2 regions of the Solibacillus sp. FSL W7-1436 genome follow, and region 2 is predicted to be linked to the other one. Evidence: riboswitches for the same ligand, from Rfam matches in the RefSeq annotation. Region 2 holds a riboswitch; the other holds the start of a gene.
What was found. Region 2 has a riboswitch for thiamine pyrophosphate ahead of thiT (energy-coupled thiamine transporter ThiT). Riboswitches for the same ligand answer to the same signal wherever they lie in the genome.
Positions count from the first base shown of each region.

Region 1: linked by a shared signal. The riboswitch ahead of tenA (thiaminase II) and the one ahead of thiT (energy-coupled thiamine transporter ThiT) in region 2 are both predicted to bind thiamine pyrophosphate.

Region 1 is NZ_JBBOWV010000001.1:121,965-137,135, reverse strand. Features, by position in the region: gene MKX73_RS00670 (M14 family metallopeptidase) at 1-16, shown strand, start outside; gene MKX73_RS00665 (hypothetical protein) at 59-343, opposite strand; gene MKX73_RS00660 (YpzG family protein) at 537-689, shown strand; gene MKX73_RS00655 (hypothetical protein) at 754-915, opposite strand; gene MKX73_RS00650 (hypothetical protein) at 1,052-1,258, shown strand; gene MKX73_RS00645 (cell wall hydrolase) at 1,332-1,772, opposite strand; gene MKX73_RS00640 (LysM peptidoglycan-binding domain-containing protein) at 1,977-3,233, shown strand; TPP riboswitch at 3,398-3,496, shown strand; TPP riboswitch at 3,563-3,661, shown strand; gene tenA (thiaminase II) at 3,737-4,429, shown strand; gene thiM (hydroxyethylthiazole kinase) at 4,407-5,153, shown strand; gene thiD (bifunctional hydroxymethylpyrimidine kinase/phosphomethylpyrimidine kinase) at 5,150-5,962, shown strand; gene thiE (thiamine phosphate synthase) at 5,946-6,563, shown strand; gene MKX73_RS00615 (bifunctional 2',3'-cyclic-nucleotide 2'-phosphodiesterase/3'-nucleotidase) at 6,689-9,052, shown strand; gene MKX73_RS00610 (glycine betaine ABC transporter substrate-binding protein) at 9,252-10,166, shown strand; gene MKX73_RS00605 (glycine betaine ABC transporter substrate-binding protein) at 10,306-11,214, shown strand; gene MKX73_RS00600 (EAL domain-containing protein) at 11,277-12,269, opposite strand; gene MKX73_RS00595 (NAD(P)-dependent alcohol dehydrogenase) at 12,570-13,661, shown strand; gene MKX73_RS00590 (TraR/DksA C4-type zinc finger protein) at 13,714-14,397, opposite strand; gene MKX73_RS00585 (ribonuclease J) at 14,561-15,171, shown strand, end outside.
Region 2 is NZ_JBBOWV010000001.1:858,249-875,632, reverse strand. Features, by position in the region: gene MKX73_RS04460 (aminopeptidase) at 1-636, shown strand, start outside; gene MKX73_RS04455 (SGNH/GDSL hydrolase family protein) at 658-1,521, shown strand; gene MKX73_RS04450 (glutathione ABC transporter substrate-binding protein) at 1,576-3,219, opposite strand; gene nikC (nickel transporter permease) at 3,614-4,510, shown strand; gene MKX73_RS04440 (ABC transporter permease) at 4,526-5,479, shown strand; gene MKX73_RS04435 (ABC transporter ATP-binding protein) at 5,498-6,535, shown strand; gene MKX73_RS04430 (ABC transporter ATP-binding protein) at 6,507-7,520, shown strand; gene MKX73_RS04425 (exonuclease SbcCD subunit D) at 7,618-8,781, shown strand; gene MKX73_RS04420 (SMC family ATPase) at 8,784-11,837, shown strand; gene MKX73_RS04415 (DUF4870 domain-containing protein) at 12,083-12,412, opposite strand; TPP riboswitch at 12,528-12,636, shown strand; gene thiT (energy-coupled thiamine transporter ThiT) at 12,767-13,333, shown strand; gene map (type I methionyl aminopeptidase) at 13,523-14,275, shown strand; gene MKX73_RS04400 (polyphosphate kinase 2 family protein) at 14,446-15,288, shown strand; gene MKX73_RS04395 (GNAT family N-acetyltransferase) at 15,362-15,922, shown strand; gene MKX73_RS04390 (beta-class carbonic anhydrase) at 15,981-16,550, opposite strand; gene MKX73_RS04385 (hypothetical protein) at 16,713-16,913, opposite strand; gene MKX73_RS04380 (aminopeptidase) at 17,078-17,384, opposite strand, start outside.

The sequences.
Region 1 (15,171 bases), 740 kb from region 2:
TGCACTCTATATGTAAAGAAAGCCCCCCGTTACGTCCATAGATGTAACGGGGGGACTTTTATGAATCCTTCAAACTTTCATCAATTTCCAGGATGCTTTGCTTTAGTTCATCTAGTTTGGATATATTTTGCTCGACAATATCCAAATGCTCCTGTCTTTGCAATGCATTGGCAAGCGCATTTTCGGTACGCTCCATTGAATTGAATGCATGTTCAACGGCAAACTCTTCCGGGTGGGACATTGCCTGTTTTACTGCACGTTCTGTTCGTTCAACGGAGTTGGATAATAAAGTAATCGGGTGATTTTGTTTCCAGCTAGGTGTACCTGAACGTTTCTTAGCCATTGTTCCTCATCCTTTCCAAAGAAAATTGACTGATTCACACTTTTAGTATTGGTGGATGCAGTGAATCCATACGCGGAAGAAATTCGAAATTGTCAGGATTGGCATCATCAATTATTATCTTTGTAGGGAATAACTGTAGCGAAAACAGCCATACTAATATTGATTCACTTTTAAACATAGGGAGGCGGAACGAATGGATAAGAAGGGTTTCACAGATCCAAAATCTAAGAAGATCCACCATAACTGGACGAGCGATAAGCATCAAAAATCTCAAATCAAAGGGGAAACAGAGGTAACTTTGAACAACCAGATTTTGAGAATTAATGCGAAAGCGAGACAGTTCTAACCTTTGTCTTGAAGTAAATCAGGCCTTCATTACAGTACATACTGTGATGAAGGCCATTTTCATATCAATATTTTTTTCGTTTTCCTTTTTGAGCTTGCTGATGAAGCTCCGTTAGCTCGTTTGCAATTTCTTCCTTTACATTGTTGGGTGCAATTTTCATGTTTTTCGGTGTTTGCGGTAATGATTGTTTATTTGTTCCTTTACTCTTACTATCATCTCTGCCCATTAGTATGCTCCTTTCAATTTGAATTCCTACTTAATATGGCTTTCCGACAATTTTTCATTACAAAAATCGAGTCAGCTTCAAAAAAGCATAAAACATCCTAAGCTGAGCACATTAAGGCAGTAGGAGGTGATGAAATATGAGCAAAAACAGCAAAGAGACGATGAATACGCGAACACATAATCCTTTTTCAACGTATAAAGAATTACACCGGAATACAACAAGTCACAATCGGAATCCGGAAGATAATACAGCGGAATTTTCGGAAGAATTCGATTCGAAATTAAAAAATAAAAACAATAAAACAAATCATGATAAAAACCAGCAGTCAAATAAAAATAAATAGTTGTTAAAGTAAGAAAAACCTTGTCACATAATTTGTGCAAGGCTTTTCTTATATATGTGGGCAGTAAATACAGTTAGCCCTGATAAACACTGTCACATGTACCACCTATCGGTTCATAGAAGCAATGCTGTTTAAATTGCCCTGTAAATGGCTGATTGTACCAAGTCGGAGGACAAGGACCATATGGGTTGAAATACCATAGTGCATACTTTGCTGGATGTTGTCTCCAATAGTCCAGCACCTGTTTTGCTAATTTCCGTTCTGTTTCTCTGGCCCTTTGATAAAACATGTTCCCTTTTTGTACCGCCTCAAAAGAATAGTTATTGCCCTGTACTTGGAAAATAACCTGCTCAATCGTTCTCACATCATTAAAATCCAGGCATGTGGCAATAGCTCGGTTCACAATTACATTTCCTACGTACAACATCCCTTGTTTTCCTTCGCCTTCCGCCTCGGCCCGCATCATTCGAGCGATTAAGTCGATATCGGCATCCCGGTATTTTACTCTTGGCATTTTTTCACCTCACAACTATAGTATGAAACAGTTAACGCGGTTGCGCATATGAATAAATGAAATCGTTTAAAAATTGTTTTTTTGTCATTACTTCTGTATTTCCAACCTATCTTTCCGCATTAACACGGGATATAGTTCATAAATTAGTACATAGAAAAAGGAGGACGGACAATTCAAATTCATGTTGTACAACCGGGAGAATCATTGTGGGCAATCGCACAGGCTTATGGAACAACAGTTCAAAGTATAGTGGAAGCCAACCAAATTCCGGAGCCCGCTCGGTTAGTGATCGGGCAAGCATTGGTCGTTCCACTGAAAGGGCAATATTATATTGTCCAGCCAGGGGATAGCTTATGGTCTATTGGTCAACGTTTTCAGGTGAATTATTTAACGCTCGCACAAGCAAACGGGCTGAGTCCGGATGCACTGCTCATGATCGGCACCTCATTGTATATACCGGAACCATCCAAAAGGTCTGCAGAAATTTTGGCATATGTAGAACCAAGAGGTAATGAAATAAATGAAGTGCTGCTGGATCAAGTTCGTGAGGCAAACCCTTACTTAACGTACTTAGCTGTATTCAGTTATGAGGTGAGTCGGGATGGTTCAATAAAAGGACCGACTATTAATCCTTTGCCCGAGATTGCTGAACAAGAGAAAACAAGTATAGCAATGGCGATTACTAATCTCGAAGATTATCAGTTTAGCGCTGAGCTTGCACGGGATATTTTCCAGAGTGTCGCGGTCCAAAATTTGCTGCTGGACAATATCATAGCAGAAGCAAAGCGTATCGGAAATATTTCGGATATCCATTTTGATTTTGAGCGTATTTCAGGGGATCAGCGGGAGGCGTATAACAATTTTCTTCGAAGAGCTGTCGAACGCATGCATGCGGAAGGATATACGGTTTCTACCGCATTGGCGCCCAAAACGAGAGCGGATCAGCCAGGGGAATGGTTTATGGGGCATGATTATAAGGCACATGGCGAAATAGTGGATTTTGTTATGCTGATGACATATGAATGGGGATATTCTGCTGGTCCACCAATGGCCGTTTCTCCGCTGCCGCAAGTCGAGCAAGTAGTACAGTATGCATTAACAGAAATTCCGGCGAATAAAATTTTACTGGGACAAAATTTGTATGGCTACGATTGGACCTTACCTTTTGTTCAAGGTGGAGACTACGCAGAAGCAATAAGCCCTCAACGTGCAATTGAAGTGGCAAAACGCTACAATGCGGCTATCCAATTTGACTATACAGCACAGGCCCCATACTTTAATTACTATGATGAGCAAGGCCGTTCACATATTGTCTGGTTTGAGGACGCGCGTTCCATTCAGGCGAAATTCGATTTAGTAAAGCGCTTGAATTTACGTGGTGTCGGCTATTGGAAATTAGGATTGCCATTCCCGCAAAACTGGCAGCTTATCGGGGCTAATTTTAATGTTGTGAAGAAATAGCAAAATAGACGGTCAGATGAAATGAAAAACAATTCATCTGACTTTTTTGATTGTCATCCATTTAAGAAGGAGATTTGGCTGATACTGAGTAGCAGTTATAATTTCATAATTTTTTGAATTCACTTGCCCGATTTGAATTAATTTGTTACACTCGGGATAATTAAATGCATTTGCGGGGGGACACAGAAGTGTTGAGAAGGTTAAAACCTGACCCTTAGAACCTGGCCGTTAATACGGACGTAGGGAGCAAAGTACACTCTATACATATGTACTTACTTTGGCTCCGCGTATCTTTTACGTGGAGTCTTTCTTTTGCAAATATACACGCATTTGATTTGCGGGGGGACACAATAGTGTTGAGAAGGTTAAAACCTGACCCTTGGAACCTGGCCGTTAATACGGACGTAGGGAGCAATGAAAAGTGGTACTTACACTTTTTGGGGACGTCTCTCTATATTGAGGCGTCTTTTTTGTGCTTCCGCCAACAATAAGGAGGAGTAACAATGGGATTTTGTGAAAAGGTAAGGAAAGAAACGGATTTTTATTGGGAGGCCAGCTTCTATCACCCTTTTGTACAAGGGATTGCTGATGGGAGTTTACCGTTGGAAAAGTTTAAGTTTTATATGCTGCAGGATGCTTATTATTTGAAGCATTATACGAAAGTTCTTGCACTTGCAGCTGCAAAAGCGACAACGGATGACGATGTTCAATATTTTCTGCAAACTGCAAAATTTATTCATGATGCAGAGCTGGAGTTACACCGTACAACGTTTAAAGAATTAGGTGTGACATCGGATGATTTGGAACTATTCGAACCGGCCCCAGCAGCCTATAACTATGTAAGCCATATGTATAATGCTGTGCATAATGGAGATGTAGCGGAAGCTTTTGCGGCGATTTTACCTTGCCCATGGCTGTATCAGGAAATTGGGCAAAGGCTAAAAGATGCAAGCCCCAATATCCCCCTTTATGAACAGTGGATTGCGTTGTACGCATCCGAGGAAATGGTTCAAAATATTGAAATACAAAAAAAGATGCTGGATCGATATGCGAAAGAACAACCGGCAAAGCTGAAGGTGTTGCAGGAACATTTTAAGAAAAGCTGCTATTACGAATGGATGTTCTGGGAGATGCCTTGGACAAAGCAAAGCTGGGAACAAGGAGTGTATGTCAATGAGCCTGCAAGCAATTCATAAAAATCAACCGTTAGTTCATTGCATTACAAACTATGTCGTCGCAAATTTTACAGCAAATGGTCTGCTGGCGGTGGGGGCTTCACCAGTAATGGCGGACGCGATAGAAGAAGCGGGAGAAATGGCTGCCCAGTCAAATGCATTACTAATAAATATGGGAACTTTGAACGAACGGACGGTAGCATCGATGAAGCAAGCCGGACTGAGTGCAAATAAACATCAAACTCCGGTCGTTCTGGATCCGGTAGGGGTAGGGGCGACGAAATTCCGAGCTGAAACAGCCCAGCAACTGCTCGACCTTCTAAAAATTGATGTGATCCGCTGCAATATTGGAGAACTGGCGGCTCTTGCGGGAGCAGATTGGGCATCAAAAGGGGTTGATAGCGGCAATGGGGATATCGATGTTGCAGCGACTGCCAAACAGTTGGCTAATAAATATCAATCTATTGTAATTGTTACAGGAGAACAAGATGTTATTACGGATGGGGAAAGAATCGGATTTGTAACGGGCGGTCATGAAAAAGTGACTAGAATGACAGGGAGCGGCTGCTTGCTGAGTGCCTTTTGCGCTGGGGTGCTTGCAAACAGTAAAGAACCGTTTAATGACTTACAAACCCTGCTGAATGAATATAAACAGGCAAGTGCCAATTCTGTAGCAGCTATGGGAACTTTCCACACAAATTTCTTGAATGAACTAGAAAATTTAGCGGAAGGAGGACGACGATGATTACATGTACAATTGCAGGCTCGGATAGCGGTGGCGGTGCAGGCATCCAGGCAGATTTAAAAACGTTTCAGGAACTGCGTGTATTTGGCACATCGGTCATTACTGCACTGACAGCACAAAATACCGAAGGAGTGCATGGGATTTTTCCGACAACGGCCGATTTCGTCCAAGCTCAATTAAAAGCAGTACTTCATGATTTTGACATAAAAGCAATTAAAACTGGGATGCTGTTTAGTGCCGAAATTATCGAAGCAATTGTCGCGCTTCTAATAGATACAGAAATTCCGCTAATTGTTGATCCGGTAATGATTGCAAAAGGAGGTGCCAGTTTACTGGAACAGGAGGCAACAACGGCCCTTAAGGAAAAATTATTGCCGCTTGCAACTGTTTGTACACCGAACATTCCGGAAGCGGAAATCCTGACTGGATATCCAATTAAAACGGAAGATGATATAACGTTAGCGGCGCATCATCTATTAAGTCTGGGACTGGAATGTGTTGTTATAAAGGGTGGTCACTTAAATGGTAAGCATGCGACAGATACGGTTTTCATTCGTGGGGAGCAACCATTTAAAATGAAAACCGAGCGAGTGGATACGAAACATACTCATGGAACAGGATGTACATTTTCTGCAGCAATCACGGCGGAAATGGCAAAAGGAAGGTCGATAGAAGGAGCCATTATAGAAGCAAAAAAATATGTGCAGCTGGCTATTCGTCATCCGCTCAATATTGGTCACGGATTTGGCCCGACAAATCATTTTGCCTATCATGAACAGCGAGGGTTGTGCAATGTCCATGTCTTTTGATTTAAATAAATATTTTATTATGGGAACAATCAATTGTAAACGCGACCCGCTGCTTGTTTTGGAAGACGCGCTACAGGCAGGAATTACGATATTTCAGCTGAGGGAAAAAGGCAAAAATGCTTTAAAGGGTGATGAATATATTCAATTTGCCAGTCAATGCCAAAAGCTGTGCAAAATATACAACGTACCATTCATTATCAATGATGATGTCGAACTTGCATTAACATTGGATGCAGATGGGATACATGTAGGACAGGAAGATATCGAAGTGGAGAAGTTCAGATCTATTGCGAAAAATAAAATCGTCGGGGTATCGGTTCATACAATGGAACAACTGGAACTGGCCATGGCAAATGGCGCAGATTATGCGGGGATTGGTCCAATTTATCAAACTACATCAAAAGATGATGCAAGAGCACCGGTAGGGCTGAAGTTATTGGAAGAAGCAAAATCTCAGTATCCAAAATTTCCGATTGTAGCAATCGGCGGAATCTCCACTGAAAACAGCTTCACTGTAAGACAGACCGGAGTAAATGGAGTAGCTGTTATTTCGGCAATCAGTCAGAGTAATAATGTGAATGAAACTGTAAATAGGCTTTAAGTTAAAATTTGTAATAAAAGTACTATTTTAATAGAAATAGCTTGTATCAAAATACTCTTTTCCACTATTCTGTCAATTTAGTATGATAGTTCTGTTATACACTACAGAATATGGGAGTGAAAGAAATGTTGAAAAAACTATCTGCTTCAGCCTTAACGCTAACACTTTTAGCAAGTGGCATGTCAGCAGTTTCAGCGGCACCAGCATCTACGAATGAAGATATGACGCGTGGAGAGTTTGTGAAGGCCGTAATTGATGCATTGGGAGTGGAGGTCGGCACTGGACAGACTGTCAAATTCCAGGATGTACCTGATTCACTCAAACCGTATATTGAAAAAGCGGTGGAATTAAAGTTGATTAAAGGGAAAACTCCAACGAAATTTGCACCGAATGAAAAACTGACACGCACACATGCTTTCCTTATTGCAGCAAGAGGATTACAGGATGGGAAAACATATTCTGAAAAGGTATTGGATCAGTTTAAAGATGCAAATAAAATTGGACAAGGCAATCGCCAGGAAATGGCCAAAGCAGTAGCAACAGGATTACTGACAGGCTATGAAGACGGCACGATTCGCCCGAACGATTTTGTAACAAAAGCACAGATGCAAAAAATTCTTCAGCGCTTTTTGGAAGAATACAGCCCTGTAAAAGCAAATACGACGGTTTCTTTGAGGATTTTAGGTACGACAGATATTCACACAAATATTTTAAACTATGATTATTACAAAGATACGCCAACGAACAGTTTAGGTTTGGCAAAAACTGCTCTGCTAATCGAAAAAGCACGTGAGGAAAACCCAAATACAGTACTGTTTGACAATGGAGATGCAATTCAAGGAACGCCACTTGGCTCATATATCCAGTCCGTAGCGAAATTAAAAGACGGCGAAGTTCACCCGTCGATTGCTGCTATGATCGCGCTTGATTATGATGCAGCGACATTCGGTAACCACGAGTTTAACTACGGTTTGGAATTTCTCGATGAAGTAACAGATGATGCCCCATTCCCGTATGTTAATGCCAATGTGCGCAATGCAGCGACAAAGGAATTAATGTATGAGCCATATGTCATGATTGAAAAAGATGTTGTTGATTCAAACGGTGAAAAAACGAAGATTAATATTGGGGTGACAGGTATTGTACCACCTCAAATTTTGAAATGGGACAAAGCAAATTTAGAAGGAAAAGTAACCGTCGATGATTCGGTAGAAGCTGTTAAAACAGTCGTTCCGAAAATGAAAGAAGCAGGAGCGGATGTTGTCGTAGTACTTTCACACTCAGGTATGGGAGATGCTACACATGAAAAAGGCGAAGAGGATGTATCGTATTTGCTGTCGACAATTGAGGATGTCGATGCAATCATTACAGGTCATGCTCATGGCGTATTCCCTGGTAAAGTGGATAGCTCTATAACTAATGTAGATATTGAAAAAGGTACAATGAACGGCAAGCCGATTGTTATGGCAGGTAAATTCGGTAGTCATTTAGGGGTCATTGATTTGGAGCTCGAGAAAAAAGATGATGCCTGGGATGTCACAACAGGTACTGGCGCGGTACGTGAAATCGCAAAAGATAATGACACTGTCAGCACTGAGATTGTCGAAAGTGTAAAAGAAGCGCATGATGGAACAATTAAGTACGTACGTCAGGCAGTAGGGACAACGACTGCTAACATTCACAGTTATTTCTCGCAAGTACAGGATAATCCTTCTATTCAAATTGTCACGGACGCACAATCAATTTATGTGAAAGAAAAGCTGAAAGGTACAGCGTATGAAAATCTTCCAGTACTATCTGCGGGTGCACCATTCAAAGCAGGAACAAGAAGTGATCCTGAATACTATACATTTGTACCAAAAGGCGAACTTGCAATTAAAAATGTAGCAGATTTATATTTATATGATAATACACTTGCTATCGTGAAAGTAACAGGTGCGGATGTGAAAGAATGGCTTGAGATGTCTGCCGGTCAATTCAATCAAATTGATGCAGCAAAATCAGATGAACAGCAATTAATCAATGCTGAATACCGTTCGTACAATTATGATGTTATTGACGGTGTGACATATGAAATTGATGTAACAAAACCGGCGAAATATGATGAGGACGGAAATGTTGTAAACGAACAAGCATCACGTATCGTCAATCTGCAATATAACGGCCAGCCAATTGATGAGACACAGGAATTCATCGTAGCGACGAATAACTATCGTGCAAGCGGTACATTCCCGGGTGTCCGTAATGCGACAGCGGTTGAAATTTATCCGGATGAAAACCGTCAGGCAATTATCGATTATATTTTAGCCGAAAAGACGATCGATCCGACAGCAGATGGTAACTGGAAATTCGCTCCAATTCCGGATAGCGTAAATGTTGTATTTGAATCTTCTAAAAAAGCAGTTGATGTTTTAGATGAAAACAGTGCTATTAAGTATATTGGAGACGGTACAGACGGTTTTGGCAAGTATGGTTTAATAACAAAATAATGATAAAAATGCCTGCAGGCGAAGAATTCATTTCTTCTGTCTGCAGGTTTTTTGTGTTTTGGATAATACCAGTCACGAGTATGAACGACGGACTTTAGAGTTACTTTTTTGGATGAATCTGTTTGACATAGTAACAACTCGTTGTTAGTATTAGGTTGTTACTTTTTTAGATATAAATTTCAATTTAGGGGATGAGAAGATGAGCAAAATAAAAACAGTAGGTATTACTTTAGGGGTGTCTTCTGCACTTCTACTCGCCGCTTGCGGAGATGATACGGAAAATAATGAAAATTCAACAGGCGCATCGTCTTCCAGTATTGGGGAACAGGTGAATTATACCGTTGTTGGGGTTGAACCGGGTGCAGGTCTGACTGGTCTTTCCCATCAAGTATTGGAGCAATATGAAAATCTGGAAGGCTGGACATTACAGGAAAGTTCAACTGCCGGAATGCTGAGTACATTGGATAAGGCAATCCGGAATGAAGAACCTGTAATCGTGACAGGCTGGACACCGCACTGGAAATTCTCGGCTTATGATTTGAAAATACTTGAAGATCCTAAAGGTATTTTAGGCGGCGCTGAAAACATTCAAACACTTGCCAGAAAAGGTTTGGAACAAGACCTGCCTGATGTATATACAGTACTTGACCGCTTTTATTGGGAACCGGAAGATATGGAAAAAGTCATGTATGATGCACAAGAAGATGGAGACTTTGAGGTAGCGGCAGCCGATTGGGTTGAAAATAATCAAGACAAAGTAAGTGAATGGACAAAAGATATAGCACAAGGAAATGGCGAGAAAGTAAAAATCATTTCTACACCGTGGGATTCTGAATTTGCATCAAGCAGTGTAATAAAAGTTGTGCTGGAACAATTAGGGTACGAACCTGAAGTCACACCGGTTGACCCGGCTATTATGTTCCAGTCAATCGCAACAGGTGAAGGAGACGTAACAGTTGCACCATGGTTACCGACAACTCACAAAGCCTTTTATGACAAACATAAAGACGATATTGTTGATTTAGGTGAAAATCTTGAAGGCACGCAAAATGGATTTGTTGTACCGGCATATGTAGACATTGATTCGATTGAAGATTTAAAACCAAAAGAATAGATAAGGTTTGCCCCGTAAATTTTCATTACGGGGCTTTATTAATGAGTACCTCCAGTTTGACATGAGTAACAACTTGTAGTTAAATTGAAGTTGTCGCTTTAGAGGGTAGATAAATTCAGATTTTAGGGGATGAAATATTTTGAAACGATTTAAAACTTTAGGTTTAACTGTAGGGATATCTGCCGCATTATTATTAGCGGCATGTGGGGATGATACAGGAAGCAGTGATAATACAACTGAAAAAGAAGCCAGTATCGGTGAAGAGGTCGGCTATACAATAGTTGGTATTGAACCTGGTGCTGGAATAACAGGTCTAACGTATGACGCATTAGAACAATATGAAAATCTAGAGGGATGGACATTACAGGAAAGTTCAACGGCCGGTATGATCGGTAGTTTGGATCAAGCAATTCGCAATGAAGAACCGATTATTGTGACAGGATGGAAGCCCCATTGGAAATTTTCAGCTTACGATTTAAAAATACTAGAGGATCCTAAAGGGGCTTTAGGAGGGGAAGAGTATACAAATACTCTTGTAAGAAAAGGATTAGAGAAAGATTTGCCTGATTTGTATACGATTCTTGATCGATTTCATTGGGAACCGGAAGATGTAGAACAAGTAATGCTTGAAGCATCAAATAGTGATTTTGATTCGGCTGCAGCGGAGTGGATTCAAAATAACGAAAATAAAGTAAATGAATGGACTGAAGGTATTACAAAAGGGGACGGGGAAGAATTAAAGTTAATTACTACTACATGGGATTCTGAATTAGCATCAAGTAGTGTCATGAAACAAGTGATTAATGAGTTAGGATATGAAGTAAATGTAATTCCTGTTGATCCAGCTATTATGTTCCAGGCAATTGCTACCGGTGAGGGAGACGCCTCTCTTTCTGCGGCACTTCCAACAACACATGATGCATTTTATAAAAAGCATAAGGAAGATATAGTAGATTTAGGAGAGAACTTAAAAGGTACACAAAATGGTTTTGTTGTACCAGCTTATATGGATATTGATTCAATTGAGGATTTGGATCCGAAGAATTAATATATGATTGATATGAAAAAAGCTATATGCTGTAGTGAAAAACTCCTGCATATAGCTTTTTCTTATCTAATAGAACGCTGTGGCTCGAGGCTTGGTTTTCCGAATAAATAACCCTGGAAAAGCTCATAGCCGATTTGTTTCAGCCATTCAAAGTCTTCCTCGGTTTCAATACCTTCAGCAAGCGGTGTTGCGCCAATTTCAAGTGCTGTCTTTAAAAACTGTTTAGCGGTAAGTTGTTTTTCAAGATCATTTTTTACACCTTGTACATACTTCATATCAAGCTTCATATAATGCGGTTTCATATCAGCGAGCATTTCCAGTGTGTTATACCCTTCTCCTACATCATCCAAAGCATATTGAAAGCCTTTTTCGTTATAGTAATTCAAGATCGATTTTAAATGCTCAATATCATCGACCTGCTCCGATTCGACAACTTCAAAAACAAATTGATTCGGGTCAATTTGCAGAAGCTTAGCAAGCTTTACCGTTGACTGCAGACAATATTCCGGAGAATAAATCGATGTAGGTATGAAATTGATAAATGTCTTTTTCTTAAGCACAGCAGCGTATTTTACGGCAGCCATTCGACATAAACGGTCCAATGCATACAAGCGGCCACGACTTTTTGCTGCTGTAAAAATTTCGTTAGGGAATATAAGCGTTCCATCTTCACGGGTAAAGCGTGAAAGCACTTCATAAGCATAAATTTCTTTTTTATTATTTACGATAGGCTGTGAATAGCTGGCAATTGCATTTCTATGTATGACATCATCAATCCATTGCATTTCCAAAACTGTTTCAATATCAGCTATAGTTTTCCAATCCATCTCATCAATTCTAAAATAAATCTGTTCAGGCTCCATATAATCCCTGCTGAAGTCAAGAAACTCCCTTACACCAGATTCTTGTATTGTTACATACTGTTCCTTTTTTGTAATCGTTAAATTCCGACGGTTAAAGTGATCGACAATCATATCCATCATAGCTAGATTGTTTTTACCTTCTAATAAAATATCAAACTGTAATTCAGATACGACACAGTTTTTACAGGACATGAGTATCCCCTCACTTCTAAATTTTAACTTTACTGTATACCATCAAGTACAAATATACTATAAAAAATAATAATAAATCCTTTTCACTTATTAAAAATGTACAGTTTTTGGACATAGGATCCGTAATGGTATATACGTACAGGCACATATTAAAATGCAGAAACAGTTGATTGTGCCCATTAATAAAGATATAACGCTTTTTGCTTTTTGAACCGCTTTTTATAATGAAGTGTAATTATAAAATGATTGGGAATAGTAAGGTAGGTGAGAATAAATTAACAAATAAGGAGACACAGTGAAATGAAAATTACAGCAGCTGTAACTGAAGCACAAGGAAAAGATTTTGTCTTGCAGGAAGTGGAACTTGCATCTCCAAAAGCAAATGAAGTATTGATTAAAATTGTAGCAACTGGTGTTTGTCATACAGATGCGGTAGCGCGTGATTTGGCAATTGCTCCACTTCCGGCAGTTCTTGGTCATGAAGGATCAGGGATTGTGGAAGAAGTGGGTGAAGGCGTAACAAGTTTAGAAAAGGGTGACCATGTTGTTTTATCATTTGCACATTGCGGTTCATGTCCAAACTGTTTGACGGGCCACCCGACAGTATGTGATACGTTTAATCCTCTCAACTTTGGAGGTGTCCAGGATGACTATACAACACGTCTTTCAAAAGATGGTACCGAGTTAGCAACATTCTTCGGCCAGTCCTCATTCGGAACATACGCAATTGCTCATGAGCGAAATGTTGTAAAAGTAGATAAAGATGTCGACCTAGCATTGCTTGGCCCACTTGGCTGTGGGATTCAGACAGGTGCCGGAACTGTATTAAATAGACTCCGCCCACAATTCGGTTCTACAATTGTCATTTACGGATGCGGTGCTGTTGGTTTATCTGCACTGATGGCAGCAAAAATAGTCGGCTGCAAACAAATAATCGCAGTTGATGTCCATGACTCCCGGCTGGAATTTGCTAAGGAACTCGGGGCGACACATGTATTAAATGGACGGAATGTGGATGTTGTTGCAGAAGTGAAAAAGATTACAAACGGCGGTTCAAACTATGCAGTTGAAACGACAGGTGTGCCGCCAGTTGTGAAACAATCCCTAAATGCATTACGCCCACTAGGTACTTGTGCGATAGTAGGTGTAACACCTGAGATGGCAATTGATGTCCATAACGACATTATGGCAGAAGGGAAAACAATGATGGGGGTTATCGAAGGAGATTCGGTACCACGTGTATTTATTCCGGAGTTGGTCAACTATTACAAAGATGGTAAATTCCCTTTTGATCGCCTCGTAAAGTTTTATGAATTTGAACAAATTAATGAAGCATTTGAAGACTCTAAAAAAGGAACTACGATTAAACCTATTTTAAAAATCGCGAAATAAATTGATCAAAGCCGAGAACACAGGAATTCTCGGCTTTTTGAATATATTGCGGTCATTCTAAATAATCATATTTACGTGCTTCATCTGCATACTCCTTGGAAATTTGCCCTTGAAGATAGTCTTCTTTTGATACATGCAATATTTCCAGTGCGGAATACGTATCTTCATCATCTTTGTCTTTATATAAATCGTTGTAGTGATCAAAATCCCCTTCAAAATCTGCCGGTGTATCGGAATTCCCGTACTGTGCGACGATTTGGAAGGAGTCTTCGTTATCTTGAAGCTCATCATCCTTTTCCCTATTTGAAAAGGAGTTGTCTACAGCCGGGTGGAGCAGTTGTTCTTCAACCGGACGATCTGTTGCAGGAGTTTTTGCATCACTATGCTCAATACAAAAAGCAGTATACGGAATTGCTTGCAGCCGATCATATGGGATTTCTGTTTGGCATTTTGCACAAACTCCATATGTACCATCATTCATCCGATCAAAAGCTGCCTCGATTTGGCCCAATAAATCATCACTGTGTACTTTTAACGCCATATCTTTTTCACGGTCATATAATTCGGTTGCCAAATCCGCGGGATGATTATCAATAGTGGAAAGTTCATCAGTAGAATCCCTTAAACTCGCATGTGCAATTAGCTCATTTTCATTTGAATTGACATCACCAATTAATTCTCTTTTTTGTTCGATGAGCAGTCGTTTTAATTTAGTAAGCTGTTTTTCACTAAGCATCGTTATCAAATCCTTTCAATAGTAGTATGGGCGAAATACGATGAATTATTTCAAAACATCGTGAACTGCTTTCGTATAGTTTCTTTTTAAATTAGAAATACTACTGTATAAAGCAAAATTTTATGCACACATAAAAATATCCATCCTATAGGAGGACTCGAAGTTGCTAAATACTGAAAATACACTATCCATCTTTGCACTCGGCGGCATTAATGAAATCGGAAAAAATATGTACGTCATCGAGTATGGGCAGGAATTAATCATTGTTGACTGTGGTGGGAAATTTGCGGATCAAAGCTTATTGGGTGTTGATTTGATTATCCCGGATTTAAGTTATTTGGAGGAAAATAAACATAAAATCAAAGCATTGGTTGTAACACATGGACATGAGGATCATATTGGCGGTATCCCGTATTTGCTGAGAAAAATTAATATACCGATATATGCTTCTAGATTTACACTCGGGTTAATTGAATTGAAATTAAAGGAGCATAAATTGCTCCGTGATTCAGAATTAAATGAGATTAATGCAGATTCACAAATTAGTTTCGATCAATTATCTATCACATTCTTTAAGACAAGTCACAGCATTCCTGACTGTTTAGGGATTGTTTTTCATACTCCGGAAGGGAAAGTCATCCATACAGGTGACTTTAAATTTGATTTTACACCTGTCAATGATCAAACATCGGATATTCACAAAATGGCAGCACTCGGATCAGAAGGGGTGCTTGCGCTTATTTCCGAAAGTACAAACGCTGAACGACCTGGTTT
Region 2 (17,384 bases):
GAGATGCTGAATAACAAAAAGTATGCGAAGCTTCATTACACGGCACCTGGTACAGACTTGACGATTGAACTTCCGGACAAACATTTATGGAAAAGCGGAAGCAGCGAGGCACCTGATGGTACGACATTCATCGCGAATATGCCGACAGAAGAAGTCTTTACGCTGCCTGCAAAATACGGTGTAAACGGCTATGTATCAAATACGAAGCCACTCGTTTATAAAGGCAATATTATAGATGATTTCAAGCTGACTTTTGAAAAAGGTAAAATTGTTAACGTTGAGGCAAAAGTTGGTCAGGACTTATTAAAGCAGCTAGTTGCTTCTGATGAAGGGTCATCATATTTGGGAGAAGTGGCATTAGTACCGCATGAATCACCGATTTCTTCATCAAATATTTTATATTACAACACATTATTCGATGAAAATGCCTCTAACCATTTCGCAATCGGAGAAGCTTATCCGACATGTTATGAAGGTGGCAAGGAACTTGAAAAGGGCCAACTGGAAGCACTGGGCATTAATACATCGATCACACATGAAGATTTCATGATCGGCAGTGCGGAAATGGATATTGACGGAATTCTGGCAGACGGCACAACAGAACCGATTTTCAGAAAAGGTAATTGGGCATTTTAAAAATTGAAGTGGGGTGAATAAATGCGAAAAATAATTTTCAGTCTTATTTTTTGTATTGTTCTGTTTCCAACGGCAGCATTAGCCAATGAACGGGAAGTTTATATTGCACTTGGCGACTCTTTGGCAGCAGGGCAAACACCTTACAGTCAGATTGATGCAGGTTATACGGATTACATTGCTTTGCAGCTGAAACGCCATGGTAAGCTCGCTCATTTCTCTAAAGAGCTTACTTTCCCGGGCTACCGTGTAGGAAATGTAATCGAAACGGTTCAGTCTGAACAAGCTGCACCATTACTGAATGAAGCAACACTGATTACTCTATCAGCCGGAGCGAATAATCTGTTGCCGCTTATTACACATAGCCCGCAACAGGGAACACTTTCTTTTAGCCAGCTTAGTGCGAATTTCGCATTAAATGAGGTGCGTACCCAAATGGGGGAGCTGCTTTCATTGATCAATGAAAAGGCGCCGAAAGCGACAGTTTATGTACTTGGCTATTATTTCCCTTATGTGAGTGTTCATAAAGAGCAGGCAGATGGAACGGTAGAGGCGGTCCAGCTTTTAAATACGATACTGAAGCAGGAAACTGAAGCAGCAGGGTATATATTTGTGGATGTTTTTGAAGCATTTGAACAGCAGCGCACAGCCTATTTGCCGAATGTGGGGGATGTGCATCCAAACCAGCTTGGATACCGTATCATGGCTAATGAAATGCTGAAAAGTTATAGCGGCAATGAGGCACTCAGTTTGCCAATCGATGCAATGCCGGCCCCAAACCCGAAAACGTTTGAAGAAATACTGCAGCTGCAAAGAGAGTCAGCTGTAGAAGAAGTGCCGTATATCTCACTGCATACGCTGAATCAACCGCTACCGATATTTGTATAAAAAGAAAAAGCATTCCATCAAGAATTTCTTGAAGGAATGCTTTTTTATGTTCAATTACTCGCTAATTTTAACGTCACGTAATTGATAAATGCTGTCAGTACCAACGTTGAAGCCGGAAACTTTATCAGATACACCAGTTAAAGTGTAAGGGTGTAATACGAATGCCATTGGCGACTCGTCTGAGATCAGTTGTAAAGCTTCTTTGTAGATAGCTTCACGTGCAGTTGGATCTGCTTCACGACGACCGTTTTCTAATAATTCATCTACTTTTTCGCTTGTGTAGAATGAACGGTTACCTGGGTCACCATGTTGTGAAGAGTGGAATAATGCATATAGACCGTAGTCCGCATCACCAGTCGGGTTAGACCAGCCTAAGATGAACATATCGTGCTCACCGGCAGCTGTTTTTTCCAAGTATGAACCGAATTCCATTACTTCGATTTCAGCTTGAATGTTTAATTTTTTCAAGTTTTCCTGTAAAACAATTGCAACTTGTTGACGAGCTGGATTGTCATTCGTCCAAATTGTAGTTTTAAAGCCGTCCGCATAGCCTGCTTCTTCAAGTAATGCTTTCGCTTCATCCATGTTGTAAGCCATTGAAGTCACATCTTCTGTGTATCCGAAAATACCAGGAGCTAATGGTGAAATCGCAGGAATACCAAAGCCTTCATAAATACCTTCGATTAAAGTTGGGCGGTCGATTGCTTTAGAGATTGCTTGACGTACTTTTGGATCGTTGAAAGGCTCTTTTTCAGTATTGAAGCCAAGGTATGTTAAAGAAGAAGAAGCCGTTTCTAATACAGAAGCTTCATCAAAACTATTAACATTTGCTACTTGAGCAGGCTCTACTGCACCGATGATGTGTGCATAACCTGATTCTAATTCCGCAACACGAGTAGCTCCTTCAGGTACTACTTTGAATGTTACAGAATCAATGTGTGCCGGAGTGCCAGCGTATTCTGCGTATTTAACTAACTTAATTTCAGTACCCGGAGTCCAGCTTTCAAATTTGAATGGACCAGTACCAACAGGGTTTGTTCCGATTACAGAACCCGCATTGACTGATGAATCAGCTTCCATTGCAGCGTAATCTTCTTCAATTGATTTTGGTGAAATGATGCTGCCACCATTATGCGTTAAATGAGCAAGTAATGGTGAGAACGGGTATTCAGTTACAAATTGAACAGTAGATTCATCTACTACTTTAACTTCTGTTACCATCTCAAATAAGAAAGCACGTGGAGATGCAACTTCCGGATCTAATAAACGGTCGAATGAAGCCTTTACAGCCTCAGCGTTAAATTCTTCACCGTCATGGAAAGTAACACCTTGTTTAAGCTTGAATTCCCAAGTTACATCGTCTACTTGAGTCCAAGATTCTGCAAGACCAGGTACTAATTCCCCGTCTGCATCACGGTTTACTAAAGTTTCATAAAGGTTTGATTGAATGTTAGATGATGGTACGTCATTTGAACCATGTGGATCCAATGAACTTGCATCAGATAACTCGGCGATAATTAAGTCGCCGCCACCCGCAGCCTCCTCTGTAGTACCAGAGTCAGTATTTGTTTCAGTTCCAGTGTCTCCGCTATCTTTTGATGTGTCTTCTGAATCATCTCCGCCGGCACATGCTGCTAGCACAAGTGCAAGTGTAAATGTAAGAAGTAGCATCCATAGCGACTTTTTAGAAAATGACATGTTGGAAGTCCCCCCATTTAGTTGATTTTAGAATATTACAAAAATGTAATTTCTGTTAATAGAATAGCACATGATCCCATAGCATCAAATACAAAAAAGAAAAAAACTTTTTTAAGTAGAAAAATTATGTATTTTATAGTATCTTATTATAATATTGTTAAATTCAGAAAAATGATAAAAATATAACAGAACCAAGTTTTTGGTTATATTTCCAGATAAAAGTATATTATATAGGTATAACTTTTGAACTAAAAAACATAAAAATATTAAAATATTCTGAATTTTAGTAAAAAAATATTATGTTGAAATGTTCAGATTTCACTCTATATACTAATGCTTATACAAATTTAATATTGTTGTAAGAAGGAAAATAAAATTTGAAAGGGTGAATTATATGAGTACAACACAAACAGAACAAAATCCTTCTACTGTGAGAAAAAGCAATCCCCGAGCTGAAGCATTTAAAACGTTTATGAAGCGTCTATTAAAAAATAAAGCGGCAGTAGTTGGTGGAATCATTATTCTTTTTATCATTTTAGTAGGGATATTTGGACCATTTTTAGTAAAGACAGATCCGAATGCTCAAAATATTTTAAACAAACTGCAACCACCTTCAAAAGAGCATTGGTTTGGTACTGATAACTTCGGGCGGGACATTTTCTCCAGGATTGTTAACGGTACGAAGCTGACGCTGACGGTTGGATTTTTATCCGTATTTATTGGCGGAGTTATCGGAGTCGTCATAGGAATTATAGCGGGATACTATGGAGGGGCAGTAGATACAATTACGATGCGTCTTATGGATATTTTGCTGGCATTCCCTGGTATTTTACTGGCACTTGCGATTGTATCAGTATTAGGCGGCAGTTTAATAAACGTAATTATTGCGGTTGGAATATTCTCGATACCGGCATTCGCCCGTATTGTCCGAGGTTCGACCTTACAAGTGAAAAAACTCGAGTACATTGATGCAGTCAAAGCACTCGGTGCATCAGATATCCGCATCATCTTTAAGCATATTTTACCGAATATTATGTCACCTATTATCGTACAGGCAACGATGCGTATTGCAACGGCGATTCTGACAGCTTCCGGTTTGGCATTCCTAGGTTTAGGCGCACAGCCGCCAGCAGCGGAATGGGGAGCTATGTTAAGTGATGGTCGTGCGTTTATGCATAATGCGGGACATATGGTATTAATTCCTGGAATGATGATTGTTATCGTAGTATTGGCATTTAATATTTTTGGTGACGGGTTACGTGATGCACTTGATCCGAAGATGAAACAATAGGAGGTGGAACAGTAAATGACTAAATATATTATTCGTCGTTTATTACAAACGATTCCCGTACTGTTTGGGGTTTCAATTTTAGTATTTTCATTGATGTTCCTAATTCCTGGAGATCCTGCCCAAGTAATGGCAGGGGAAGGTGCATCTGAACAAACGGTAGAAAATCTACGTGAAAAACTGGGTCTGAATGATCCGCCATATGTGCAATACGGCCGGTTTTTAGGAAATGCCCTGCAAGGTGATTTAGGAAATTCCATTCGCAGCGGACGCCCGGTAATGGATGAAATTCAGGCACGTTTTTGGATTACAGTTGAGGTATCTGTATATGCCACAATTTTAGCTGTATTTATCGGTTTAATTGCCGGAATCATTTCGGCAGTTCGCCATTATACACTTACCGATGTATCGATCATGATTGTCGCACTTTTCGGTCTTTCAATGCCGAACTTCTGGTTAGGTTTACTCTTGATCCAATGGTTTGCATTAGGGAACCTGCCATTCGATATGGACCTGCCCGAATTTCTGAAAATGCGTCCTTCCGGATGGGGAGATTCATGGCGCCAAATTATTTTACCTGTCGTAACACTGGGGACAGGGGGAGCAGCAATCATTGCTCGTATGACACGTTCGTCAATGCTTGAAGTAATCGGTCAGGATTATATCCGTACTGCTCGTGCAAAAGGTGTATCAGAACGTATCGTTATTTACCGCCATGCACTGAAAAATGCGCTGATTCCTGTTGTAACAGTTATTGGTCTGGAATTTGGCGGTTTCTTGGGCGGTGCTGTATTAACTGAGACGATTTTTGCTATCAACGGCATGGGACGTCTCACAATTGATGCAATCAGGCAACGGGATTTCCCGATTGTTCAAGGTACTGTACTTGTAATTTCACTATTATTCGTAATTGTAAACCTGCTTGTTGATATTTCTTACAAGTTCTTAAATAAACGAATTGACTTGAACTAATGAAAAGAGGTGTGGCAAATGAATGAAATGGAAAACATTTTAGTCGTAAACAATTTACAAACTTCTTTCGGCACGGATGCGGGAGAAGTACGTGCTGTTGATGGTGTAAGCTTTACTGTTCCAAAGGGTAAAACAATCGGGATTGTAGGAGAGTCCGGTTCCGGAAAAAGTATCACATCACTTTCAATACTGCGCTTACTTGCATCAAACGGTAAAACGAAAGGCGGCGAAGTTCTTTTTAAAGGGAAGGACTTGCTGAAGCTTTCTGAAAAAGCGATGCGTGATATTCGGGGAAACCAGATTTCTATGATTTTCCAAGAGCCGATGACATCGTTAAACCCGGTTTATACAGTTGGCCAGCAGATTAGTGAAACAATCCGGATCCATAAAAAACTGGACAAAAAAGCAGCGATGCAGCAATCCGTAGAGATGCTGAAGCTTGTAGGTATTCCATCACCCGAAAAGCGTGTTAAGCAATACCCGCACGAACTTTCAGGGGGGATGCGTCAACGTGTAATGATCGCGATGGCACTGGCATGCGACCCGGAAATTTTAATTGCGGATGAGCCTACAACAGCGCTGGACGTAACGATACAAGCGCAAATTCTGGAACTGATAAAAGACCTGCAAAACCGTTTAGGCATGTCTGTTATTATGATTACCCATGATTTAGGTGTAGTAGCGGAAACATGTGATTATGTGGCAGTAATGTATGCAGGACAAGTTGTAGAATACTCAGATGTCCGATCATTATTCAAAAATCCGAAGCATCCATATACGTTAGGCTTACTTAATTCATTGCCACGTCACGATGTGGAACAGGAAAAACTGATTCCGATTAAAGGAATGGTGCCAAGCCCGCATGAAATGCCGGTAGGATGCCGCTTTGCTCCACGTTGCCCTGTTGCAATCGAGCTTTGCCATAAAAAACAGCCGGATTTACTGAATACAGATGACAACAGTTCAGAGCAGATCCGCTGTTGGATGTATTCGGATGAATGGGATGGAGAATCGGAGGTGACGCTATATGGCGAAAAAAGAACTGTTAAAGGTTGAAGGACTAAAACAGTATTTCCCGATTAAGGGAGGATTTCTGGGCCGTACAGTCAACCACGTAAAAGCGGTAGATGATATTTCCTTTACGATTTATGAAGGAGAGACTGTCAGCATTGTAGGAGAATCGGGCTGTGGTAAATCTACGACAGGCCGTGCGATTTTACGTTTGGAAGAGCCGACAGATGGTTCCGTAGTATTTCAGGGGACGGATATTACGAAAATTCCGAAAGGCGAAATGCGTAAATTCCGCAAAGATCTGCAAATCATTTTCCAGGATCCGTATGCTTCGATCAATCCGCGTCAGACAGTTGCAAGTGTGCTGAACGAAGCGATGCATATTCAAAATGTACTGCCGCCAAATCAGCGACGTGCCCGTATTGAACAACTGCTTGAAACGGTTGGATTACGACCATATCAGGCAGACCGCTACCCGCATGAATTCTCGGGTGGTCAACGTCAGCGTATCGGTATTGCCCGTGCGCTCTCGGTTGATCCAAAACTGATTATTTGTGATGAAGCGGTATCTGCGCTGGACGTATCGATTCAGGCGCAAGTGCTGAATTTACTGGAAGAGCTGCAAAATGAATACGGTTTAACTTATTTATTCATCTCGCATGACCTAGGGGTGGTACGTCATATTTCGGATCGTATTATCGTAATGTATTTAGGGAAAATTGTAGAGATTGCCGATAAAACAAGCCTGTTCGAAAACCCGCAGCATCCTTATACGAAAGCATTATTATCAGCGATTCCCGTGCCGGACCCGGATGCTGTAAAAAGCCGTATTGTTTTAAAAGGTGATGTGCCGTCACCTATCGATCCGCCACAAGGCTGCCGATTCCATACACGCTGTCCATTTGCGACAGATAAGTGCAGAACGGAAGAACCTGTTTTGCGTACATCTTCCATTATGAAGAATACGCATGAAGCGGCATGCCACTACATGGAAGAAATTTCAGCCGGCAAAATGGCTGTAAAGCAGTAATTATCGAAACCACATCGTACGAACGAATATTCGTACGATATGGTTTTTTTATTTTCGCTCATGTACACTTATAGTTATAAGATAGGAGGCGGTATTCATGAAAATTTTCCATACAGCAGATTGGCATTTAGGAAAAATAGTACAAGGTGTATCGATGACGAAAGACCAGCAATTTGTGCTTGAACAGTTTATCGAAGAAATCAGAAAAGAAAAGCCGGATGTCATTATTATAGCCGGAGATTTGTATGATCGGTCAGTACCACCGACAGATGCGATCCAACTTTTAAATAAAACATTGAAAGAAATTTTAGTCGATGAAAAAACGCCGATTTTAGCAATCGCTGGAAATCATGATAGCGCTACACGTTTAAATTTTGGCAGTGAATTTATGAAGGCGAGCGGTTTACATATCGTCGGTCATTTAGAAAAGAATATCGATCCGGTCATCATGCATGATGAATACGGGGAAGTTCATTTTTATTTAGTTCCTTTTGCAGAGCCGTCAATTGTACGGGCATTATTTGACGATCAGTCCATTACGTCGCATGAAGCGGCGATGGCGAAAATCATTGAACAGATTAAGCGGACAATGGATAATACGAAACGCAATATTATCGTCGGGCATGCGTTCATTACAAAAGACGGGATGCCGGAGCCGAATACAAGTGACTCCGAACGTAAATTGACGATTGGCGGGACGGAATGTATCAGCTCAGTATTATTCGAACCGTTCTGTTATACAGCGTTAGGACATTTACATCAGGCGCACTTTGTCGCAAACGAGAAAATTCAATATTCCGGATCGCCGCTTAAGTATTCAGAATCTGAAGTGACACATAAAAAGGGTTTTTTGATTGTCGATTTAAAAGAAGACGGAACAGTGGCGATTGAAAAAAGAATGCTTACCCCAGTGCGGGACATGCGCATTGTGACAGGAATGCTTGAAGATATATTGCAGCATAAAGTAAATGACGATTATGTATTTGTTAAATTACAGGATGAACATTATGTGAAAGGTGCTGCCGAACTTGTCCGCACTGTTTATCCGAATGCTTTGCATATTGAACGAACAGTTGTGTATGAACAGCTTGAACAGCATGCGACGACAATGAACCGTGTTCAAATGGATGATTCGGAACTGTTTGAGCTATTTTATACGGAAATGACAGGCAAGCCTTTAAGTGATGAAATTAAAGAGATTTATACTGAGGTTTTAGAGCAGCTGATCGAAAATGAACGTGAAAAACAGGAGGTGCTGTAACGATGAAACCAATCAGATTATCGATGACAGCATTTGGACCGTATCATCAAAGGGAAGTCATAGATTTTACAAAACTCCATGAACATGGAATTTTTGTCGTTTCCGGTGCAACCGGCGCGGGGAAAACGACTATTTTCGATGCGATTACATTTGCACTTTATGATTCCGGAAGTGGAGAGGATCGGGAAAAGTCGCTGTTTTTGCGCAGTGATTTTGCGGATGAATCAGTTGATACGGAAGTCGAACTTGAATTTGAAGTACGCGGTCGCCTTTACCGTATTTGGCGGAAGTTTGGTCATGACGGTGCAAGTGCAAAGCGCGAGTTTTTTGAGATTACCGATGGGGTCATTGTACCCGCTGTTGAAAAGTTTCAAGTGAAGCTCATTCAGTCGAAAGTCGAAGAACTGATCGGCTTAACGCAGTCCCAATTTAATCAGATCGTTATGCTGCCGCAAGGGGAATTTCAAAAGCTCCTCACATCGGAATCAAAGCATAAAGAGGAGATTTTCCGGAAAATATTCAAAACGGAACGCTTTACGAAAATGGTGGAACTGCTGAAAGAGAAAAAGAATAGTGCTGAAAAACATTATGAACAAGCAAAGATGCAACAGGACAACACAATTCATGAAATCCGGTCCCGACTCCCACATAGAGAGTCTGAACTGTTTTCATCGCTGAACAATGATGTTATTAATCTGTACCAAGTAAAGAGTGCCTTACTGACAGAACAGCAACATTACGAAAATCAATGTACAGCATTAAAAGAGGAATATGATTCTTCAAAAAAGGAGTTAAAAAAGTTAGTTAAAACATTGAATGATCAAAGGCTGTTAAATGAGCGGATTGAAAAGTTTCTAATGCGGAAAGCGCGGCTCGAAGAATTACTCGAACAAAAGGATAAAATACAAGCAGAACAGCAGAAACTTGTACTGGCCAAAAAGGCTAATCAGATAGAGCCGTTAGAACGTGAATACGTGAAGGTGAAACGGCAGCTTGAACAAGCGGAAGTCTCCTTGCAAAAAGCAAAGGCTGACTATGAACGTGCACAGTCACAACTTCAGCAGGCGACAGATCACTATCAGGAGCAAAAGCAGCAAGAACCGTTGTTGGATAACTATACGAAATCAATTTCGCAGCTTGAACAGCTTGTACCGATCTATCAATCAATTAATACACAACGGGAAAATGTGTCAATGCTTGCTGAAAACCAAAAAAACGCAAAGCAATTATTTGATAAGCTGCAAAACGAAGCATCCTCTTTAAAAGAAAAATATCAACAGCAGCAAGCCATCATCAATGAACTGGAAGATGCGACAGTAACGTACCATGAAACATACGAAGCACATGCTGCATTAACACGGAAAATTGAAATGGTAAAAGAAGTGGATGCAATTCAGATGAATGTCGATGCTTTAGTGAAACAGCTTGCCGGTAAAAAACAAATTGCTGATGAAGCCCAACAGAAGCTGCAAAATATGGAGCAGCAATTACGCAGCAATCAGGCATCCTTTTTAGCAGCATCATTACAGCATGGTGAAGCATGTCCTGTATGTGGAAGCACAGAGCACCCAGCTGTTCATAACAGCGAAGCAGTTGTCATTGACGACAATGTATTGGCACAGCTCCGTCAGGAAGGCGATCGGGCGATGCAAAGTTTTTACCAGGTCAATTCGAAAGTAGATGTGGAAAAGGCAACATTGGAGCAGAAAAGAAGTGCGCTTCATTCACTTGGCGCAGAGCCTTCACAACTACATGAATATGAACAGCGATTAACCGAGCTGACTGCGCAATTGACGAAGCAGAAACAGCAGCAGGCACAGCTTATCACTGAAAAGAAAGCGATGGCACAGCTTTCAGAAAATAGAGAAGTGCTGCAAGGTCGCATTGAAAAAGGGCAGCAATATGTAATCGATATCGATAAACAATATGCACAGGAAAAAGGGAAGCTTGAGCAAAGCGAGCAGTCATTATTGCCTCAGTTTTCTACATTGGATGAAGTAACAATTGAATTGGCAAGCCAGCAGCAAAAACATGGCCAGTTAAAAATTGCGATTCAAAATGCACTTGAAGCGATGCAAAAAATGCAATTGGATGAAAAATCCTGTGAAGTGAATCATCTGCATGCGAAAAATCTTGTAGGAGAGAAACAGCAGGAATCTACTTCAGCACAAAAAGCATTTGAGTCAGCATTGCAGCAGGAAGGTTTCGATTTAGAAACGTATAAGAGTGCGTTATTACCTTTAAATGTACAGCAGCAAATTCAGGATGCGGTTGAAGCGTATAAGCAAAATGTGCATACATTATCTGTTCAAATTGCCGAGGAAGAACCTTTACTTGAAGGAAAAGAACAAGCCGATTTAACGGCGTGTGAGCAACAGATTCATGAGCTGAATGAGCAGATCGAGGCACAGTATTCCAAAATAACACTGATCCAGTCCTATGTGGAGCAATGTAAGGAGACAAGCGATAAACTTGACCAATCAGCACAGCAGATTGAAAGTTATAAAGCGAAACTGATGCAAGTCGAACATGTTTATAATTTAATTCGTGGTCAAAATGATGCGAAAATTTCATTTGAACGGTTTGTACAAATGGGCTATTTGGAAAAAGTGACACATGCGGCAAATGAACGTTTGCGTGTCCTATCTAATGGCCAGTACTTCCTGAAATCTACAGGAAGGAAAGAAGGAAATGCCCAAAGCGGACTCAGCATTGATGTATATGACAGTCATACAGGGCAAACGCGGGATGTAAAAACACTGTCCGGCGGTGAAAAATTCAACGCCTCACTCTCATTGGCGTTAGGTATGGCCGATGTTATTCAAAGTGTTCAGGGAAGTGTGCATATCGATACAATGTTTATAGATGAAGGCTTCGGTACTTTGGATGAGGAAGCGTTAAGAAGGGCAATCGATATATTGATCGACCTTCAGCAAACAGGCCGCTTAATCGGCGTCATTTCCCATGTGGCAGAACTGAAAGCAGCAATGCCCGCCATTTTACAAGTGCAAAAGCTAAAAGAAGGTTACAGTAAAACAGAGATTATCATTAAATAAGAAAGACACATTTCCCTCCAGAAAGCGGGAAATGTGTTTTTTGCATTAACGTTTTGGAGTTCGTCGTGTAGTTGCTGGTTGGGGAGTTGATTTTTTGCTGTCCATCATTTTTTTTATGATCGGATACACGATTGGTCCATATTTAATTGCTGTCTTAATGAGTTTATTTAATTTCATTAGTAAACACTCCTTAACGAAAACATTTCGTATAAAAAATATACCCAAATCAGGAGCTGTTATAAACATTACCGTAAAACTTTAATCGCTTGAATGAGATTCCATATTGCCAGGATGAACGTAAACACAACTAATAGAATAAATCCGATAAAATGCGAACTGATGAAAAAATCCTGTATACTCAGGGTCAAAGTATCATTCCAGGAAAGAACAGAGGTTAAAAAGTAAATCGTATACAAAATCCCTAACACTATCGGAATAAGTTGGGAAATAAAAGCTTTTTTAGAATGGTCTTTAACGGCATTATCTTTTGTAACAATAAATATAATCAACGGTAAAATAAACGGTGCAAAATAAAAGCTCAAATAGCTCAGTGCACTTAACCCTTTCGATTCCATTATTTATCACTCCTTCGCCTCTAGTATATGTAATTCTAGTACATTTAAAAATAATAGCTGTTGAAAGTTGTAAAAATATTCGTTACAATGAGCATGTTCAAACAATAAAAATTAGATGTACCACAAGGGGTGCCGAGAAAGTCGGCTGAGATTGTGCACGGGATTGCACTGACTCTTTGAACCTGTAAGTTAGCACTTGCGTAGGGATGTGGATAGAATCCGACTGTTCAAACGATAGTCAGGCTTTTGTCCTGATTATCGTTTTTTGCTTTTTCTAGATACCTGGAAGAAGTAAAAGTTCCATTCTATCCCTCTTCACTTTTGTTACATCGGATAAAAGAAAGGGGCATTGTTATGGACAGAAAGAAATTATTGATGATGGTGGAAATAGCGATATTTGCTGCCATCGGACTTGTATTGGATCAAGTATCTTTTAAAATGTGGGCACAAGGCGGGTCCATCAGCTTTGTAATGGTACCGATTATGTTAATGGCCATCCGTTGGGGATTAACGGCAGGACTTGCAACAGGCTTGCTGATCGGCATTATGCAAATGATGTTCGGGGCTTATATTGTACACTGGCTTCAGGCAATTTTGGATTATGGTCTTGCCTTTACAGTAGTAGGATTAGCAGCAATTGTAAGAAAGCCGTTATTACAGGCAACACAATCGCTTAATAAAGTGAAAATGGCACTTTATATCGTCATTGGAGCACTTATAGGTGGTGCTTTAAGATTTGTTTCGCACTTGCTTGCAGGTGTCGTGTTCTTTAAAGAATATGCAGGCGATGATAATGTATGGGCCTATTCAATTATTTACAACAGTACTTATATGGTACCTGCTACAATACTGACGGCAATTATCGCAGTTATTTTATTCACATCTGCACCCCGCTTACTGCAAAAAGTAAAAACAACATAACGATTAAAAAGCTTAAGGCTTGCAGCGAGGAATAATTCTCCAGCTGCAAGTTTTTTCCTCATTATATAGTAGAAAGTCGTACTAAATTAGTAATAAAACGCCAAATTTTAAAATCCTTGAACAATTACAACCGATTTTAAGTATGCTATAGTTAAGGGTAGACATTGTTTAAGAGGAAGGAAGTTACACATGATTGTTACTACTCAAGAAGAAATACAGGCGTTTAAAAAAATTGGACGCATTTGTGCTGAAATTCGTGAGGCGATGAAAGCTGCGACAGTACCTGGCGTGACAACGAAAGAATTGGATGAAATTGCTGGCCGTATGTTTGCGGAAGCAGGCGCGGTTTCCGGTCCTAAAGGCGAGTATGATTTTCCGGGATATACATGCATTTCAGTAAATCACGAAGTTGCACATGGTATTCCAGGTAACAAGGTTATTAAGGAAGGCGATATCGTAAACATTGATGTTTCGGGCTCTTTAAACGGGTATTTTGCAGACACAGGTATTTCTTTTGTCGTTGGTGAAGGTTATGAAGATAAAGAAAAACTTTGCTCTGTAGCAAAATCAGCATTTGATCGTGCAATGACAAAGGTTAAAGCAGGTTCAAAATTAAATCAGATCGGTAAAGCGGTAGAGCGTGAAGCACGTGATCACGGTTTGACAGTAATTATGAACTTAACTGGCCATGGTTTAGGTAAATCATTACACGAAGAGCCAAACCATGTATTGAACTATTACGATGCTTGGGATACAACGATCATGAAAGAAGGTATGGTGTTAGCAGTTGAGCCGTTCATTTCGGCGAAGGCTGAACATATCGTGGAGTCAGGTGACGGCTGGACATTCATTACACCGGACAAATCATTAGTTGCCCAAATCGAACACTCGATTATCGTAACAAAAGATAAACCGATCATTTTAACAACATTGGAAGACTAAGCTATAAACGCGGGGCATACATAAGTGCACCCGCGTTTTTTGTTCTATAAAAACTAGGTGAAAACATAAAATAATCAAATGATTCAAATAAATGACTGCAACAATTACCAATTCCATACACTTTCAAGTAAAATATACATAAATATATGGAGTAGGGGAGGCAGCACTATTTGAAAAAGCTAAAAGATGTGGATTTATCGCAAAAACTGGAGAAGGAAATCTATAAGAAGCAATTGAAAGCTTTACAATACGAAATGCTAAATGCCCAGCAGTTTTTATTCAACAATAAAATCGGACTTATTATTGCATTTGAAGGAATGGATGCAGCGGGTAAAGGGGGAGCGATCAAGCGATTAACAGAACGCATTGATCCGCGCGGGTTAATGGTCTGGCCGATCTCCGCCCCTCAGCCCCATGAAATGCGGTATCATTATATGCAACGTTTCTGGAGAAAGTTGCCGCAGCATGGTCAGATCGCCATTTTCGACCGCTCCTGGTATGGGCGGGTACTTGTGGAGCGCATAGAAGGATTTGCTGAAGAAGCGGAATGGAAACGTGCTTATGACGAAATTAACAGCTTTGAGAAGCAACTGACAGATGAAGATTATATAATGATAAAATTTTGGATTCATATCGACTCGGATGAACAGCTTCAGCGTTTTAATGAAAGAGCTGCAGATCCGTACAAGTCATGGAAACTAACAGCCGAAGATTGGCGGAACCGTGATAAATTTGATTTATACTGCGAGGCAGCAGATGAAATGTTCGAAAAAACCGATTCTGAAAACGCCCCTTGGCACTTAATACCAGGGAACGACAAAAACTATGCACGTGTTCAAGTACTAAAAGAAACAATAGCCCATATAGAAAAAGAAATTACTAAACGGGGTATGAAGCTGACGAACATTTTCGGGAAAGATACTGAAACAGCTGCAGATAAAGAAAAAACGGAATCTATAGATATAAAGCCAAAGCCTGTAAAATTAAAAAAGAAAAAGTTGAAAAAACAGTAGGCAAGCTTTGAAATGAAATGAAGGTGGTTCAATGAAAAGCTTATTCAAGCTATTTCACAAGAAGGAGGGTCCAATGGTTCGACTTATTGGGCAACAATGTTCGCTTCGCACATTCACGCCGTCCGATGCGAAAGGGTTGGCAAAATTATTAAGAGACAATAAAATGTATTGGTCCGAATTTGAGCCATTACATCGTGATGAATTTTATACCGAACAAGTACAGTATAATAAAATTTTGGAAAGCATACATTTGCTGCAGTCAAACCGGGAGTTTTCTTTCGGGATTTTTTACAATGCGACAGGCCAGTTGATCGGGCATATTTCACTTTATTCCATTAAACGTTTACCCTATTCAAGCGGTTTTATCGGATATTCGATGGATGAGAATTTCACAGGCAGAGGTATTGTGACTGAAGCGGTACGTCTAGTTATGGAATTTGCTTTTAATACATTGAATCTTCATAGAATAGAGGCATATGTGGCACCACCGAATTCGGCTTCAATTCGTGTATTGGAAAAGGCGGGATTTACAAGGGAAGGGCTATTGCGGGAGCTGTTATATATAAACGGAAAATGGGTCGACCATTATATGTACGCCATTTTGCAGCGGGAATACAAAGAAGCTGCATTATAAAAAAGCGGGAGTGCTCATTCATTGAATTTGATGAGCACTCCCGCTTATTACTTAATATTTATTTTTGATCGACTGAACCGTCCGTTACTAAATCCAGCTTTCCTGTTGCAGGGTCGATAATAAGACCATGTACCGGAACACCTTTTGGCATTAATGGATGGGTTCTGACTAAGTCAACACTTTTTAATACACTTGTTTCAACATCCCCAAAACCGCATAACCATTCTTTTAAATCAAATCGAGCATAATTGATGACATCGATCGTTTCCTGTTTAACTCCGCGTTCTAGCATATGACCGATCATGACGTTCGGATCAACTGCACTCATCCCGCAGTCGTAGTGGCCGATAATATATACTTCATCCGCCTGTAATTCATAAACCGCTACAAGTAAACTACGCATAATCCCGCCGAATGGGTGATTTACGATTGCTCCTGCACTTTTTACAACTTTGACATCCCCGTTGCGCAAGTTCATTGCTTTAGGTAGTAATTCAACTAAACGCGTATCCATACAAGTTAAAACAACAATTTTTTTGTCAGGATATTTTGTTGTAGCATACTGTTCATACTGTTTTTCATCTACGAATTTTCCGTTATACTCTAAAATTGTTTGTAATGCAGACATTTGTTCTTCATACCCCTTTCGATTCTTTATTAATTTTAAAATATTTTTTAGATAATTCAAACAAATGCGCATTAATAAAGTTAAAATTCTACTAAATAGAGAGAAGTATAGTAATAAATCGCCATCAAAAAACAACCACTCGATAGAGTGGTTGTAAAAATGTTAATGATGATGGTGGCCATCCAATGATTTTTCGTTTGGTGCAAATGTGTTTGCCTTTGAATCTACTATAACAGAGTCGTGTGATTGTAAACCGATACGTAAGTACATAATAAACATAAATAAGAATACAAGAAGTATTACCGTAAATCCTAACACTACCGTATAGTAATCGGATAAGAACGGATAATGGTGATCAAACATTATAAAAACTCCTCTCTATTTTAGTGATAACAATCATTAACCAATTATAACCTAATAAATTGGAACATTGTAGGGTAATTTAGTTAGTTAATGTAGAAAAAATTGTAAATATGGCGACATCTTGAAATTTAAATGATCTTTGAAAGAAGGATTTGATAAAGCTGTTAAAATGCCCAGTTCCCATTACGGAAAACAGGTTCAGCCTGTCCGTCTGCTGTAATTCCATCAATATTCATCTGTTCAGAGCCGATCATGAAGTCGACATGTGTAATACTTTCGTTTAAACCGTTAGCTTTTAGCTCATCACGTGACATCGACTTTCCGCCCTCGATACAAAATGCATAGGCGCTGCCGATTGCCAAATGGTTTGATGCATTTTCATCGAATAATGTATTGTAGAATAAAATATTCGATTGTGAAATTGGAGAATGGAATGGAACAAGTGCTACTTCTCCTAAATAATGTGAACCT